3 regions of the Acetobacterium wieringae genome follow, and region 3 is predicted to be linked to each of the others. Evidence: predicted binding sites of a transcription regulator. Region 3 holds the regulator's gene; each other region holds the start of a gene.
What was found. Region 3 encodes HrcA, which represses chaperone genes, less so after heat shock. Its sites were predicted from a motif close to TGTTAGCACTCNNNNNNNNNGAGTGCTAACA; they were not measured.
Positions count from the first base shown of each region.

Region 1: a site for HrcA is predicted at 2,891-2,921, ahead of groES (co-chaperone GroES). Genes of this name have one in related genera too.
Region 2: a site for HrcA is predicted at 2,000-2,030, ahead of htpG (molecular chaperone HtpG). Genes of this name have one in related genera too.

Region 1 covers NZ_CP097897.1:1,500,455-1,506,362, forward strand. The annotation lists gene tsaB (tRNA (adenosine(37)-N6)-threonylcarbamoyltransferase complex dimerization subunit type 1 TsaB) at 1-563, shown strand, start outside; gene rimI (ribosomal protein S18-alanine N-acetyltransferase) at 560-1,003, shown strand; gene CHL1_RS07230 (TIGR01906 family membrane protein) at 996-1,703, shown strand; gene tsaD (tRNA (adenosine(37)-N6)-threonylcarbamoyltransferase complex transferase subunit TsaD) at 1,721-2,734, shown strand; gene groES (co-chaperone GroES) at 2,971-3,255, shown strand; gene groL (chaperonin GroEL) at 3,286-4,917, shown strand; gene CHL1_RS07250 (hypothetical protein) at 5,019-5,252, opposite strand; gene CHL1_RS07255 (ABC-F family ATP-binding cassette domain-containing protein) at 5,294-5,908, opposite strand, start outside.
Region 2 covers NZ_CP097897.1:2,055,838-2,061,745, forward strand. The annotation lists gene htpG (molecular chaperone HtpG) at 77-1,972, opposite strand; gene CHL1_RS10015 (LL-diaminopimelate aminotransferase) at 2,172-3,407, opposite strand; gene CHL1_RS10020 (diaminopimelate decarboxylase) at 3,602-4,855, opposite strand; gene CHL1_RS10025 (TrmB family transcriptional regulator) at 4,857-5,555, opposite strand; gene CHL1_RS10030 (MORN repeat-containing protein) at 5,749-5,908, opposite strand, start outside.
Region 3 covers NZ_CP097897.1:887,284-893,191, reverse strand. The annotation lists gene dnaK (molecular chaperone DnaK) at 203-2,029, opposite strand; gene grpE (nucleotide exchange factor GrpE) at 2,157-2,729, opposite strand; gene hrcA (heat-inducible transcriptional repressor HrcA) at 2,738-3,772, opposite strand; gene hemW (radical SAM family heme chaperone HemW) at 3,921-5,090, opposite strand; gene CHL1_RS04370 (tyrosine-protein phosphatase) at 5,200-5,908, shown strand, end outside.

The DNA of each region.
Region 1 (5,908 bases), 610 kb from region 3:
CTATTGATCATTTGCTCAGTGATGGGGGTCTTTCGATTCAGGATATTGATGTTTTCGGCATTGTTTCCGGTCCCGGTTCCTTTACCGGCTTGCGCATTGGTATGGCGACCGTCAAGGGCTTTGCTCAGGCTCTGAATAAACCGGTAGTAGGAGTATCCACCCTGGAAAGCCTGGCCATGAATATTCCCTTTGCCAATGGTCTGATCTGTCCGATTCTGGATGCCCAGCGTAACCAGACCTATACTGGTGTTTTTCATTTTGAAGACGGCCAACTGGTTCAGGATCTGGCCGATGCGGTGATGGAAATTGATAAGCTCATTACTTTTTTACAAGGGCGAAAAGAGACCATCTATTTCTTGGGTGATGGCTTACCCCGCTTTTCACAAATCCTGCAGGGAGCGATTCCTACCGCCCGGATCGTTCCCAATTATCTCAACATGAACCGAGCCTCGTCAGCCGCTGCCCTGGTCCTTAAGCGGGCCTTAAAGGGGGCGACCAGCCATTATCGGGAAGTGGAACCCTTTTATATTCGGCCTTCCTACGCCGAAGAGCATAAAAAATGATGATCCATTATCGACTGATGGAGTCCCGGGATGTCCCCGGCGTTTTTAAGGTGGATCAGGCCTGCTTTTCACACAATTGGACCGAGGATTCCTATAAGGCAGAAACTAACAATATCCTCTCCAATTATATTGTCGCTGAATTAGATGGCGAAATTATTGGTTTTGGTGGCTTCTGGCAGGTGATTGATGAAGCCCACATTACCAATATCGCAGTACTGGAAGCCTATCGCCAGACCGGGGTGGGGCAAAATATTATCAATGCAATGCTGGCCCTGGCACTGGAGCAAGGTTGTGTGGCGATGACCCTGGAGGTACGAGGGGATAATCAGCCGGCTATCAATTTTTATTTAAAAAACCAATTTACCCGGCAAGGACGACGCAAAGATTACTATGGCACGGGAATGGACGGAATCATCATGTGGAGGTACAAACTTGAATAAAACCATCAAAATAGTTACAGTGTTGCTGGGAATCCTTTTTCCGGTTATTATTTTTATCAGCGGCATTGAAGCAGCGGTGTTTGACAAAGCGTTTTACATGGATCAGATGGAAAAAAATCAGGTCACTGATAACACTGGTATCTATCCCCCAGATATGGAACTGGTGGTCGATGAAATCATCAGCTACCTCAAGGGCGACCGGAAGGATTTTGACATCCAGGCCCGTTTAGCCATTGGAAGTGCCAAAAACGTTGTCGACAGTGTTTCAATTTTTAATGACAAAGAAATCACCCATATGGACGATGTCAGAGACTTGTTGCTTTTCTTTCTCGGTCTTCGGGACGCCGCTCTGATTCTGGCGCTGATCGCTTTTCTGGTGCTGTTAAAATACGATCGCCAGGCCATTATCAAGGCCTTGTTCTATGGATCGGCCACGTTTATGGTGATCTTGCTGATTGTTGGTGCGAGTTTTATTTTTAATTTCAATAACACCTTTATCCTCTTCCATCAGTTATTTTTTTCCAACGACTTATGGATTATGGATCCTTCCACCGACCGACTGATCTGGATTGTCCCCGAGCCCTTCTTCTTCGCCATGATCGGTCGAATGGTCATCTATATTCTAATGCCCCTGGGACTCACCACCCTGGGAATGGGGCTGGTTTTGAAAAAGAAAAACATAAAAATAAATAACGAGTAATTCTAATCGAGGTAAACATGAAAATTCTTAGTATTGAGACATCCTGTGACGAAACATCCGTGGCCATTGTTGAAGATGGCCGGAACATATTGACCAACCGGATTTATTCCCAGATTGATATTCATCAGAAATATGGGGGCGTGGTACCAGAGATTGCCTCCCGCAACCATGTCACCAAACTGCCCTACATTATCGACGAAGCCCTGGCAGAAAGTAAACTATCTCTGGCCGAGGTGGACGCCATTGCCGTGACCAACGGTCCCGGTCTGGTGGGAGCGCTGCTGATTGGGCTCTCCACAGCCAAAGCAATGGCTTACAGTCTCGGAAAACCGTTAATCGGGGTACACCATATTGAAGGCCATATTGCCGCTAATTTTTTGCAGTTTCCGGAGCTTGCACCGCCATTTTTGACATTGGTGGTATCCGGCGACCACAGTCATCTGGTCCTGGTGGAAGATTATCAGACCTTCAAGGTACTGGGTCGAACCATCGATGATGCGGCCGGAGAAGCCTTTGACAAAATTTCCCGGGTTTTGGGCTTGGGATATCCCGGCGGTCCGGCCATTGATGCTGCGGCCAAAAATGGCAACCCCGAGGCGATCGCTTTTCCCAGGGTGATGCTGGATAAAACTGAGTATAATTTTAGCTTCAGCGGTTTGAAATCGGCGGTGCTCAATTACCTCAACGGCAAGAAAATGAAAAATGAGGCGGTCAATCCCGATGATGTGGCCGCATCGTTTCAGCTGGCCGTTATCGAGGTGCTGGTCAGCAAAACCATTGCCTGTGCCAACAGTATTGGCATGAAGAGTATCTGCATGGCGGGCGGGGTGTCCTGTAATTCGTTGCTGCGAAAAATGATGGGACAGGCAGCCGCTGATGCGGGCATGACCTTGTACTATCCAGATCCTATTCTCTGTACCGATAACGCCGCTATGATCGGTTCGATGGCTTACTATAATTATATCAATGGGGAAGAGAGCGACCTAAGTCTCAATGGCATTCCGGGTTTAAAAATCGGAACCCGTCAATAAAGGCAGACAGGAAATACGGCCTGTCGACAAAAGGGTAGACACGTTTATATAAAGAGAAGTGTACCATCTTTAAAAATTAAAACAATCTTAAAAAAAATTAAGATGAACGAAAAGGGAAAAAATACTTGCAATCAATCTGCAAATCATTTAAAATACTATTAGCACTCAAGATGAATGAGTGCTAATAAATGAAATAAAAGGTACAGCGTACCCAATATAATCAAATGGAGGAAAAAATGAGTTTAAGACCTTTAGGTGACAAAGTAGTAATTAAAGTTAAAGCTGAAGAAGTAAAAACTGTTGGTGGAATTGTTTTACCAGGATCAGCCCAGGAAAAACCACAGCAGGGTAAAGTAGTGGCTGTCGGAACTGGCGAAATTATCGATGGTAAAAAGGTGCCATTGGATGTTAAGGTAGATGATGAAGTTATCTATTCCAAATATTCCGGCAATGAAGTAAAAATTGGCGATGAAGAGTTTTTAATCATCCGTCAGGCTGATATTTTAGCAATTGTAGAATAATAAAATTTAGAAAAACAGGAGGAAAATAATATGGCTAAAGAGATTAAATTTCGTGAAGACGCCAGAGCATCTCTGATCACTGGTGTAGATAAATTAGCAAATACTGTTAAGGTGACATTAGGACCAAAAGGAAGAAATGTTATTTTAGCTAAATCATACGGTTCACCAACTATCACCAATGATGGGGTAACCATTGCCAAAGAAATTGAGCTGGAAGATGCCTTTGAAAACATGGGTGCTCAACTGGTTAAGGAAGTTGCTACTAAAACAAATGACGTCGCAGGGGACGGAACAACCACAGCTACTTTATTGGCTCAGGCAATTGTTCGTGAAGGTAACCGTAACGTTGTTGCCGGTGCAAACCCAATGGTTCTTAAAAAAGGGATTGAAAAAGCAGTTGCGACTGTTGTCGAAGAATTAAAAGCAAACAGTAAAAAAATTGAAAGCAAAGAAGCAATCGCTCAGGTTGCATCCATTTCGGCAGCCGATGCCGAAATTGGAAAACTGATTTCCGAAGCGATGGACAAAGTCGGTGATGACGGCGTTATCACCGTTGAAGAAGGCAAAGGAATGGGTACTGAACTGGAATTTACCGAAGGGATGCAATTCGACCGGGGCTACTTATCAGCTTATATGGTCACTGACACCGAAAAAATGGTTGCCATCCTGGATAATCCCTATATCTTAATCACCGACAAAAAAATCTCCAACATCCAGGAAATTTTACCAGTTTTAGAACAAATTGTTCAAACCGGCAGCAAGCTGTTAATCATTGCTGAAGATGTAGAAGGAGAAGCTCTGGCAACATTGGTTGTTAATAAATTACGGGGAACCTTTAACTGTGTCGCAGTAAAAGCTCCTGGCTTTGGCGATCGTCGTAAAGCAATGCTGGCTGATATTGCCGCATTAACTGGTGGAGAAGTGATCTCGGACGAATTAGGCTTAGAATTAAAAACCACAACCATTGAACAATTAGGCCGTGCCCGTCAGGTAAAAGTTGACAAAGAAGATACCATTATTGTTGAAGGTAGCGGAAATAAAGAGGCTGTTGAAGAACGAATCCGTCAGATCAAAGCGCAGATTCCAGAAACTTCTTCCGAATATGATAAAGAAAAACTTCAGGAACGTTTGGCTAAATTATCCGGCGGCGTAGCAGTTATCCAAGTTGGTGCAGCCACTGAAACTGAACTGAAAGAAATCAAATACCGTATCGAAGATGCATTAAATGCGACTCGGGCAGCGGTTGAAGAAGGCGTTGTATCCGGTGGCGGTACCGCTTATATTAATGCGATTCCAAAGGTTGACGCTTTAATTGAAACCCTGGAAGGCGACGAAAAAACCGGCGCTGGTATCATCCGTCGGGCGATTGAAGAACCAATGCGACAAATTGCTGAAAATGCTGGTCTTGAAGGATCGGTTATTGTTTCACAAATGGCTGGTAAAGCTGTTGGCGTTGGCTATGATGCTTCTAAAGGCGAATTTGTTGATATGTTCAAAGCGGGCATTATTGACCCGACCAAGGTTACCCGTTCAGCGATTCAAAATGCCGCCAGTGTTTCGGCAATGTTCTTAACCACTGAAGTAGCGGTTGCTGATCTTCCAAGCGAAGATGCCAGTATGGGCGGAATGCCAGGTGGCATGGGCGGAATGCCAATGATGTAAGCCTCCGGCTGCATCAGTAGATAAACTAAAATAATTAATATAAGCAACCAAAAAGGCAGTCTCTCGCGAGGCTGCCTTTTTAATTGCGGTTTTAGAAGCATTTAGTCGACATTGTAGGGGATCCCGGCGAATAGCACTTCCATCTCCGGTTGTTCCAGCTCTGCCAGTTTGATAATGAGACCATTGATTAAAGTGATCAGGGCTTGGGCATCGGGAGATTCATCATCGATCGGTTTGGCAGCATAAAGGGCAACCAGCATGGTGTTGCGGGTGGTTCCTTTCACTTCTTTAAACAGGGTATTTAATACCTTTTTTTCATTTTTAGTCAGTTCCATTTCTTCCTCCAATAATATATTATTGCTTTATTAAACGATTGTTACTCGGTTTCCAGAGCCAGTAAGGCGACTTCCCAGGAATCCGTTAACTCAGATAATTGCTGTTTGAGTGCTTCATAGGACAGATTGATCTCAGCTGCCAAAGCCAGGTTATCATAGAAATCCGGAGCACACATGGCAGTTTCAATGGATTCGATTTTCTGTTCAGTCACTAGTATGGTTTCTTCAATTTCCTTAACCTGCTTCTTCAAGAGCCGAATACGGGCTTCTTCTTCTTTTTGCTTTTTGCGATCCGTTCGCTGCTGTGTTTTGGTTACAATTGTTTTATTCTCTTCGGCCAGAACAGCTGCCCGGGCGGAAGCATCCGCCTTTTGTTTTAAATAGTCATCATAGTTGCCCAGATGGATTTCCATCCCATCAGCTGAGAACTGGTAGATCTGGGTTGAAATTCGATTTAAAAAATACCGGTCATGGGAGATAAACAGTAAGGTGCCCTCATATTGGCTCAAGGCATTTTCAAGGATTTCTTTGGTGTCCATGTCAATGTGATTGGTCGGCTCATCCATCAATAAGAAGTTGGACTGAGAAATCATCAAGCGGGCCAACAGCAACCGGGCCTTTTCACCGCCAGATAGGGTGCCAATCGGTTTAAAGAC
Region 2 (5,908 bases), 1.2 Mb from region 3:
TTCTTATTAGTGTCCGATTCTGCAGCAAACAACAGATTAACAATTGATCGGTACGGTATCTCAAGCGAATCTCTGATTACATCAGCTTGCTGATATTTTTGGTAAAGGCCACCACATCGTCCAGTGGCAGTCCGGCAATCAGGCGGGCTTGATTGTAAAGCAGTTCGGTGTAAAGGGCAAATTGCTCGTCGTCGGCTTCATAGAAAGTTTTCAGTTTTTCATAAACCGGATGGTTTTTGTTGATTTCCAGCACTTTCTTGGCCTTCACATCGCCACCCTGGGGCATGGTGTTTAAGGTCATTTCCATTTCAATGGACAGATCCCCTTCAGTGGACAGATAGGCCACGTCATCTTTTAAATGAGCGGTGGTTTTAACCTTGACCACCTCATCACCGATCAGTTCTTTCATTTTTGCCAACAGCTTTTCATCCATTTCGGAAGTCTGCTCAGCATCATCTTTCTGATCTTCTTCCGGTGCCTCCAGGCCCAGATTCTGGCTGGATACGGAACGGAATTCTTTTTCTCCGTATTGTCTTAAAGTCTGGGTAACAAACTCATCAATGGTTTCGGTTAAATACAGGATCTCATAATCTTTATCCTTGATGATGGAAACCTGGGGCAGCTTTTCAAGCTGACTGACCGATGAGCCGGTGGCATAATAGATGTATTTCTGATCTTCCGGCATCCGCTCGACGTATTCCTTGAGGGTGACCATATTGCCTTCTTTAGACGAATAGAAGAGCAGGAAGTCCTGAAGTTTTTCTTTGTCCTGGCCCCATTTATCATAGGTTCCTACTTTTAACTGATTGCCAAAGGCTTTAAAGAATTTTTCATAGGTTTCCCGATCGTTTTCCTGCATTTTCTTCAGTTCTTCGGAGATTCGGGAATCGATTTTACGGCTGATCAGACGCAGCTGACGATCCTGCTGGAGCATTTCCCGGGAAATATTCAGGGAAATATCTTCCGAATCTACCACCCCTTTGACAAAGCTGAAGTAATCCGGCAGCAGCTCACTGCATTTTTCCATAATCAGCACGCCATTGGAATAAAGCTCCAGACCTTTTTCATAGTCCCGGGTGTAGTAGTCAAAAGGCGCCTGACCGGGAATATAAAGAATCGCCTTATAGCTCATGGCCCCTTCAATACTGAGGTGGACATGAGCGAGCGGTGCATCAAAGCCCAATCGTTTGTCATGATAGAAATTGTTGTAATCTTCATCGGTGAGCTCATTTTTATTTTTGCGCCAGATCGGGATCATCGAGTTTAACACATCATCCGATAGATAGGTTTCATATTCCGGCTTGTCGCTGTCTTTGGTTTCTTCTTTAATACGGCTGTTTTCAACTACCATTTTAATGGGGTAGCGGATAAAGTTGGAGTAATGCTCTACCAGATGACGGATTCGGTAGGGCTCCAGATAGTCGTCATAATTGTTGTCTTCGGTATTTTCTTTGAGATGCAGGGTAATTTTAGAGCCATGGGTTTTACGGGTTCCCGGTTCGATGGTATAACCGTCAGCCCCTTCTGAAACCCATAAATAAGACTGCTCGGAATCAACCGCCCTGGTTTCCACAGTAACCTTATCAGCCACCATAAAGGCTGAATAGAAACCGACCCCAAACTGACCGATGATATCAAAATCTTCTTCCATTTCCTGTTCACTTTTGAAATCGCTGGAGCCGCTTTTGGCAATGGTTCCCAGATTGTCGTCCAATTCCGCTTCGGTCATCCCGATCCCAGTGTCTTCAATGGTCAGGGTGCGGTTGTCCTTGTCGGGATGAATCCGGATATAGTAGTCGTCTTTATTAAAGGTTTTATCTTTGTCGGTTAATGTTTTGTAGTAAACCTTGTCAATGGCATCCGATGCATTTGAAATCAATTCCCGTAGAAAAATTTCTTTATTGGTATAAATTGAATTGATCATCAAATCCATCAGACGTTTGGATTCTGATTTAAACTGCTTCTTTTCCATAACATACCTCTTCTTCATTTTGTATATTGTTAGCACTCTTTCTGAAAGAGTGCTAACAATATTGTAAGTAACTTTATTAAAAGTGTCAACACTTTTAATGATTTTTTAAGGCTGAATGACTGCTTTGGGGTAAGTAACTATTCCCATAAAAAATACCCGGACAAGCATTGTTGCCGGGTATCTTTTGTTTAGCAGGATCTTATAATTTAAATTCGGTGGTGAAACGCCTTATCGCTTCTTCGGTGTTTTCTTTGCTGCCGAAGGCGGTAAGCCTAAAATAGCCTTCACCGCTGGGACCAAAGCCCACCCCAGGAGTTCCGACAATGTTGACCTCGGTGAGGAGTTTGTCAAAGAAGCTCCATGAATCCATGCCCTCTGGCGTTTTCAGCCAGATATAGGGAGCATTGACACCGCCAAAAACTTCAATGCCAGTACTGGCAACCCCTTCACGGATCATCTTGGCGTTATTCATATAGTATGCCACCAGAGCCTTAATCTGCGCTTGACCGGCTTCGGTATACACCGCTTCAGCGCCTTTTTGAATGATGTAGGGCACACCATTGAATTTAGTACAGTGGCGACGGTTCCATAGTTTATTGATTTCAACCGGCTCCCCGGCTTCAGTGTAGCCCATCACTTCTTTGGGCACCACCACATAGGAGCAACGGGTTCCGGTGAAGCCAGCATTTTTTGAGAAGCTACGGAATTCAATGGCAACCGCTTTGGCACCTTCGATCTCATAGATACTATGAGGGACATCATCTTCCTGAATATAGGCTTCATAAGCTGCGTCATACAGAATAATGGCCTGGTTAGCTTTGGCATAATCCACCCACTTTTTCAGTTCGGTTTTATTAATGGTGGTGCCAGTCGGGTTATTGGGAAAACAAAGATAGATCAGATCCACCTTTTCGGTTGGTAATTGGGGAACAAAGCCATTTTCAGCGGTACAGGGAATGTAGACCATGTCGCTCCATTTGCCATCGGCCCCTAAGGTACCACTGCGACCAGCCATAACGTTGCTGTCGACATAGACCGGGTATACCGGATCGGTGATAGCAATTCTGGTATTCTGACTGAAGATTTCCTGAAAATTGGCAGTGTCGCTTTTGGAACCGTCACTGACAAAGATTTCGTCCACCGCCAGTTCAACGCCCCGGGCTTTAAAATCAAACTCGATAATTTTTTCCAGCAGGAAATCATAGCCCTGTTCTGGGCCATAACCCTTAAATGTTGCTTCGCTGGCCATTTCGTCAACAGCGCTGTGCAAACCAGCAATCACGGCTTCGGGTAGCGGTTTAGTGACATCACCAATCCCCAACCGGATAATGTTCGCCTCGGGATTTGCATTTTTGTAAGCTTCAACCCGTCGTGCGATTTCTGAAAATAGGTAGGAACCAGGTAATTTTAGATAATTTTCATTAATTAATGCCATTTTATTTTTTTCCTTTCGTTATCGTCTCTTGATAATTTAATAAAGTCCTCTTGAAAGAACCGTACCGACAAATGTTAATCTGTTGTATGCTGCAGGATCGAACAGGTCAATGACCTGTTCGATCCTGCAGCATACAACATGATGTAACATTTTTAGGTACTCAGTTTTTTTAATATTAGTGTTACTATTTAAAACTACTTTTTCCACTTGGAAAAATCCAGGGTGGCGAAATAGTCCGCTGGGGTTTCAGCCCGACGGATCAGTTCGGTGCTGCCATCTTCTTTTAGCAGTACTTCTGCAGAACGCAGCTTGCCGTTGTAGTTGTAGCCCATGGCAAAACCGTGGGCCCCAGTATCGTGAAGAACCACCAGATCACCGATATCAATTTTAGGAAGCTTGCGGTCGATGGCGAACTTGTCGTTATTTTCACATAAGCCCCCGGTGACATCGTAAACGTGATCCAAGGGGGCATCTTCCTTACCCATCACGGTGATGTGATGATAGGCCCCATACATGGCCGGTCGCATCAGGTTGGCCGCACAGGCATCAAGACCAATATATTCTTTGTGGGTATGTTTTTCATGGAGGGCAGTGGTAATCAGATGACCAAATGGTCCCAGTACAAAACGGCCGAGTTCAGTGTAGATGGCAATATCGCCCATGCCAGCCGGTACCAGTATTTCTTCAAAGGCTTTTTGAACGCCCCGGCCGACTTCATAAATATCGGTGGGTTGCTGATCGGGCAGATAGGGAATCCCAACCCCACCGGACAGGTTGATAAAGGCAATGTGAGCCCCCGTTTCCTGATTCAGCTCCACCGCCGTCTGAAACAGAATCCGGGCCAAAGCCGGATAGTATTCATTGGCAATGGTGTTGCTGGCTAAAAAAGCATGAATTCCAAAATGCTTAACGCCTTTATCTTTTAAGATCGCAAATCCTTCTGACATCTGTTCCCGGGTGAAACCATATTTAGCCACCTGGGGAGTATCCATAATGGCGTTATCGATAACAAAGTCGCCACCGGGATTAAAGCGGCAGCTGATCGTTTCCGGCAGTCCTGCCACCTCTTCCAGAAAGTCAATATGGGTAATATCATCCAGGGTAATCAGGGCATTAAGCTTTCGTGCTAAAACAAAATCTTCCCGAGGCGTCACATTGGAGGTAAACATGATATCCTCACCAGCAAAACCAACTGTATCTGACATCATCAGTTCCGTATAGGATGAGCAGTCAACCCCACAGCCTTCTTCTTTTAATATCTGCAAAATAGTCGGGTTGGGCGTCGCTTTGACGGCAAAGTATTCTTTATAACCCTTATTCCAGGAAAATGCCTCCTGGAGGTTACGAACATTTTCGCGGATACCTTTTTCATCATACAGATGGAATGGAGTTGGGTATTGTTTGACAATTGCTTCTAACTTTTCTTTGTTAACAAACGTTTTTTTCATATTATTGATTTCCTTTCGTCATTTCAATCAGCTTTATTTCATTTTTCATGGCGTCTTTAAACAAATCCACCAGATTCTGTTTCCGGGAATAAAGGCAGGTGGAATACTCGCCATTATTGATATCTCCGGTAAGGACATTGGTGGAATCGGCAATCAGCCGAATCTGCTGGAGCGGTTGATCGGAACGATGGATAATCGTTCCTGCCAGCTCCCAGCTACCATTAGTGATGATCACCATCTTGATACCCCGGTCAATCGCTGCTTTTATATCCGGGGTTACGGTTTCCAGAATCTGACCGGGTACCGAAATGTATACCCGCTCCCGGGCTTCCAGAATCATATTGCGCAGTTTATTAAGGATATTCCCTTCTCCTTTGATGGTGATATAACCTTCCACCGCATCCCGTTTGCGGGGAATGGTATCAATCAGCTCCTGCCTGGCAGCCTGGAGCTTTCGAATCTTATTGTCACAGAATTCAGAAATAGCTACCGGGGTATAACGGATGGTTGCTTCCTCGATCACGTAAGCCCCCCCTTTTTCCACCAGGGACGCCAGCGAGGTATAGGCATTGGATCTTGAGATACCGGTCGTCTTGGCCACCTCATACCCGTTCAAATCGCCTTCGGACAGCAGGGTTAAATAAATCACCGCCTCATGGCGGGTCAGCCCAAATTGTGTCAATCGTTCAACTATTTCCATAATCATCAGTCCTTATTACTAGTCTGTTGGCACTTTTACCATAACACTTTAATCACCAGTTCCGTTTTTTAACGTGTGTAATATATAGTGTTCCTACTTAGTAAGTCTACACTAGTTTGTCGCTGCTGTCAAGAATGATTATAAAAAAACAGCATGAAAAAATCATGCTGTTTTAAATCACTGTCTCGATTACTTACGGCCCCACGTATTGATCATTGGCAAAAGTTCCCACATAAGTGGTTCCGTCAGCCATGGTCAGCGTACCTTTTCCATGCATCATGCCTTCTTTAAACTCCCCCACATAGGTGTTGCCCTGATCCGTCTTGGTTCCGTAACCATCCAGCTTGCCATAC
Region 3 (5,908 bases):
GTCAGTTTCTTGATCCACGCTCCAGGCGATCACGGATCGCCCCTACAATTGCCTCCACGAAACTTTTCAAAACGCTCACCCACATTTTGAGCCGTTTGCAGGCAGTAGCCAACTGCAGGCGCGCTTGCGCTTGGCTCGTTGCCTCCACGAAAAAGAGTGGCAGCCTTGGCTGCCACTGGTTTTTGCCGGTTTCTGGCAATTCTTACTCTTTAACTTCCTCATATTCAGCATCCACAACATCGTCATCACCCTGATCTGTAGTTTCCTGTTCGTCAGGTGCCTGTTGTGCAGCAGCTTGCTCATACATTTTCTGAGCTAATGGGTAGAAGGATTCATTTAATGCTTCGGTTGCCTTTGTAATGGCTTCCACATCATCCCCTTCACTGGCCGTTTTCAGCTCGGCAATGGCGGCTTCAACCTTGGCCTTATCATCTTCTGAAACCTTGCCTTCCATTTCTTTCAGAGACTGTTCAGTTTGATAGATTGTGGAATCGGCAATATTTTTAGCTTCAATCAAAGCTTTTACTTTTTTATCTTCTTCAGCGTGTTGTTCCGCTTCTTTAACTGCTTTATCAATTTCTTCATCACTCATGTTGGTGGTCGATTTGATAACAACATTTTGAGATTTACCGGTTCCCATGTCTTTAGCGGACACATTGACAATACCATTGGCATCAATATCAAAGGTTACTTCAATTTGTGGAATTCCTCGTCGTGCTGCTGGAATCCCGGTTAATTGGAAGCGACCCAATGTCTTGTTATCCTTGGACATTTCTCGTTCACCCTGTAAAACATGGATGTCAACAGCCGTTTGATTGTCTGCTGCAGTTGAGAATGTCTGACTTTTCTTGGTCGGAATCGTGGTGTTTCTATCGATCAACCGGGTGAATACTCCACCTAATGTTTCAATTCCCAGAGATAATGGGGTGACATCAAGCAGTAATACATCATGAACTTCGCCAGCTAATACCCCCGCTTGAATTGCCGCTCCGATGGCTACACATTCATCCGGGTTAATCCCTTTGTAAGCTTCTTCACCGGTAATGTTTTTAACGGCATCCTGTACGGATGGGGTTCGGGTCGAGCCCCCAACTAAAATTACCTTGTCCAATTCATTTTTAGAAAGGCCGGCATCTTTCATGGCTTTTTCAACCGGTCCAATGGTGCTCTTAACCAGATCTGAGGTCAGCTCATCAAATTTTGCCCGGGTCAGGGATAATTCCAAATGCTGTGGACCTTCTGCCGTGGCGGTGATAAAGGGTAGATTAATGTCTGATTTCATAACCGTCGATAATTCAATTTTGGCCTTTTCTGCTGCTTCTTTAAGTCGCTGCAGCGCCATTTTGTCATTTTTAAGATCAATTCCATGGCTTTTCTTAAATTCAGCAGCCATCCAGTCAATGATTTTCTGGTCAAAGTCATCACCACCCAGGTGATTGTTTCCATTGGTTGCTTTAACTTCGAAAACGCCATCCCCCAGTTCCAGAATGGATACGTCAAATGTTCCGCCACCCAAGTCATAGACCATAATTTTGTCATTGGCATCTTTATCCAAACCATAAGCCAGCGCTGCTGCGGTTGGTTCATTGATTATTCGCAGTACTTCCAGACCAGCAATCCGTCCGGCATCTTTGGTCGCCTGTCTTTGGGCATCACTGAAGTAGGCAGGTACGGTGATAACCGCTTTACTGACAGTTTCACCCAAATACGCTTCGGCATCCGCTTTAAGCTTTTGCAGAATCATGGCTGAAATTTCCTGAGGGGTATAACTTTTGTCATCGACGGTTACTTTACGGTCGGTGCCCATATCCCGTTTAATTGACGAAATGGTGCGATCCGGATTGGTAACTGCCTGTCGTTTGGCAACCTGTCCCACCAGTCGTTCACCATCTTTGGCAAACGCAACAACCGATGGGGTCGTTCTATTTCCTTCAGCATTAGGGATTACGACGGCTTCACCGCCTTCTAATACGGCTACACAAGAGTTTGTGGTTCCTAAGTCAATCCCGATAATTTTTTCTTTACTCATATCTATTTCCTCCTGAATTGTTTACTATTTTTTAAATAAAAACTCGTTTCTGGTGATAAGACCAGCGAATTTTTGATTCTTTATGATTCTATTGCTAATTATAATTTCATTTTTAGCTGCTGCAATGCTACTTGCTGCAAACCTTAACCATGGCTGGCCGGATTACCTTGCCCTTGAACTTATAACCTTTCTGAAATACATCCATGATCTCCTGGTCTTCTTTTTCTTCGTCCTCACCAACAGCAACGCCATGGTGAAGATTGGGATCAAAAGGACCTTCGCAGATAATTTCTTCCAGTCCTTCTTCTTTGAGAACATCCTTAAGCTGCTTAAAAACCATTTCCAGTCCATCAATATAACCCTTGGCTTCCTCGCTGGCATCGGCTAAGGCGGCTTCCGCCCGCTCCAGATTATCCATTACCGGCAACAGCTTGGTGGCAAAGTTCTCTGATGCAAATTGATACATTTCTGTTTTTTCTTTTTGACTCCGCTTTTTAAAATTCTCAAAATCAGCCTGAAGTCTGATCAGGCGATTCAAGACGGCCTCATCCTCCTTTACAATCTCCTTTAATACCTCTTCCGGAGATGTCTCTGCGGTTTCCTCTGCTGCGGCCTCATCGGCTACTGTTTCTGCTTCATCTAAAAGCGCTTCATCTGTTTCAAAAGCGGTTTCTGTTTTAATTTCCTCTTCTTTTATCATCTAATCACCTATTTCATTAATAAATTTGAGATATGTAAATTTAACTCATTGCGGATATAGTTAAGAACCGACGACACATTGTCATAGTTCATCCGGGTGGGTCCGATTACGCCAAAGGCGCCCATCATTTCGCCATCCAACTCGTAGGTGGAAGTAATAATGCTGAAGTCTTTAAGATTTTCATTGTCATTTTCACTCCCTATTTTTATCCGAATGACCTGATTGCCATCCTTGGATGCCATCATTTCTGAGAGCACCTGCTTTTCCTGAACAATATTGATCAATTGCTTAATCTTATTGACGTCGCTGAACTCCGGATAATTAAATAGATTGGTTAATCCGGTGGAGTGAACCTCCGAAGCGTCCTCCATCAAGGCTTTTTTTAGATGCGGGATAATCTCATGGATCAATTTACTTTCCGCCGGGGACAATTCCTGAATTTGATCAATTAAATCCGAACTCATCTCACTGAGAACGGTATTTTTTAAAAATCCATTAATCACATTGGAAAGCTTCAGCGCCAGGATGGTATCAACCTCCTGAGAAAGGGTTACCTCAATATTTTTAGCCATCCCTTCCTGAGTCACTACTACCATAAGTACCCTGTTTTTAATTAAAGAAACAATTTGGACATGCTTACAGTTAAAATTTGTAACCCGAGGCGCCAGAACAACTGCTGTATAGTTGGTTAGCTGCGACAAAACCTGAGCAGTATGCGACATCGTCGGTCCCAGTTCAGTGGTATGATCCAGAAAACCGCGATGAATATCCGTCCGGATCATCTTCTCAAGTTTTTGGATCTCCATAATTTCATCAACGTAATAACGATAGGCTTGCTGGGTTGGAATCCGTCCCGAAGAGGTATGGGGTTGAACCAGAAAACCCAGTTCTTCAAGATCAGCCATCTCATTTCGAATGGTGGCCGGACTGATACCCAAATTACATCTTTTTGAAAGCGTCCGGGAGCCAACCGGCTCGGCGGTATTGATGTAGTCACGGATGATCACTTCTAATATTTTCTTTTTACGTGCGTTAAGTTCCATGATTCACCTCGTTATTAGCACTCGCAATAATTGAGTGCTAACATCTGAGTTAAATATAACACCCTACCCCTACTTTGTCAACTAGTTTCTATAATGGCTTACTCACTTTTTAAAGTTTTCTTAAGTTATTTTTTCGACCTGATTGCATCTAGACAAAAGCCATAAATACCTGATTTCCAAAGTCCTGCCCCCTGGGTGTCAACTTCAAAACCGACCCGTCCCATACCAGTAATCTGGCGGTGATCAGCGACTGGATAACCTCACCAAACGGGACAAAATAGCTTTCTCCAAAACGGGCGCAAAAATCGTCCTCCCGAATCCCACCCAGTTTGCGTAAACCTAAAAACATCCACTCACGCATTTGCTCCTCCGGCGTCATCGCCGGTTCAAAAATTGACGGTGATTTGTCCGCTTTCAGCAACTGACAATACTCGTTAAGTTCATTACTGTTTCCATAACGTTGGCCGTTAAAATAACCATGAGCCCCCAAACCAAAACCCAGGTAAGGAACCAGTTCCCAATATTTTACATTATGTCGGCTCTCATATCCGGGTCGACAGAAGCTGGATATTTCATAATGCAAAAATCCCTGTTCGTTTAGAAAAGCATCCACGGCCCAGTGCATTTCCCGTTCCTCATCTTCATCCGGCAGCTCCAACTGCCCCGACTCCACCCAGTTGGCCATTGGTGTTCCCGACTCCAAAATCAGGCTATAACAGGAAAGATGGGTGGGGGCATATTTTATTACCGCCTGCAAGGTTTCCATTACATCCTCGAGCTTTTGTCCCGGCAAGCCCACCATTACATCCACGCTAAAATTACTGAATCCCGCTTCTTTTAAGAGCTCCATCGCTTTTTTAAAATCGGCCTGACTGTGAACCCGACCAAGGATTTTTAGCAGAAAATCCTGCCAGGCCTGCAGCCCCACGCTGGCCCGATTGATCCCCGCCTTTTTGTAGCGTCTGGCTTTATCGGTAGTCAGCGTCCCGGGATTGATTTCAATGGTGATTTCGGCATCGTCCTTTATCTGAAATACTTCATTTAACAGCAAAAGGGTAGCTTCGATGTGTCTGACATCAACTGCAGAAGGTGTTCCCCCACCAAAATAGATGGTATCCACTGCTGGTAAAATTGATCCTTTATTTTCTTCGGAAAATTTTCTAATTTCCTTATGCAAAGCTGCAAAATAATCCCTGATCACTGCCTCAGTCTGATGAGAGAATGACGAAAAATCACAGTAGGCACATTTTTTGAGACAAAACGGAATATGACAATAAATACCCAGTCCTCCCCCGCTATCAACTTTTAACGTATTCATTATTAACTCCTCACATTTTAGGACTTTTTTGATTCATTATATGCTATAATCATAACATATAATGAATCAAAAAACAGATATCATGGAAGTCACAGAAAGGAAATCATCAATGAAAAAAACGACCACCCTTGCCATTATTGCTGGCGCTGCTGCCGCTATCCCCGCTTATTTTCTGGTTAGAAAACGAATCAAGAAAAAACCATCAATCCCATCTACTGACTGGTCTGAAGCGCTCAATAAAGAAACGATTCACGACGAACCCCTGTACGAAAATTCGCCCCCAGTATCTATGTCCACGACAGAATCCGCTCAGCCTGATAAACCGGGTATAACCGCCTCCGCTGAGGTTGCTCCAGTTTTCGAGTCCGAACCGCAAAAATCCACCTATCCCGGGTTGATTGCCCCCAATGGTCGGATCTTATATAATTTCAAAGATGAAAACAATCTGATTTTTTGTGAAGAAACCCAATTGAGCAAACGTCTGATCCAACTGGAAAATTCCATCAACATTCGGGATATCGGCGGCTACACGGGAATCGATGGTCGCAAAATCAAGTGGCGAAAAGTGATCCGTAGTGAAGAGCTGGCCCACCTTTCCGATAAGGATGTCGACTATTTTTCGGCCCTACGCCTTAAACATGTCTTTGATTTCAGAAATGAATCCAAATCAAAGCGTCAGGCTGATCGGTTGCCCAAAAATACGGAATACCATCTGCTGCCAATTTTCACCAGTGCAGATATGGGCCTGGATCATCAGGATTTCACCCAACCGGGCGTAATTGATGCATTTATGCGCCATATTTACAAAATCCAGACCG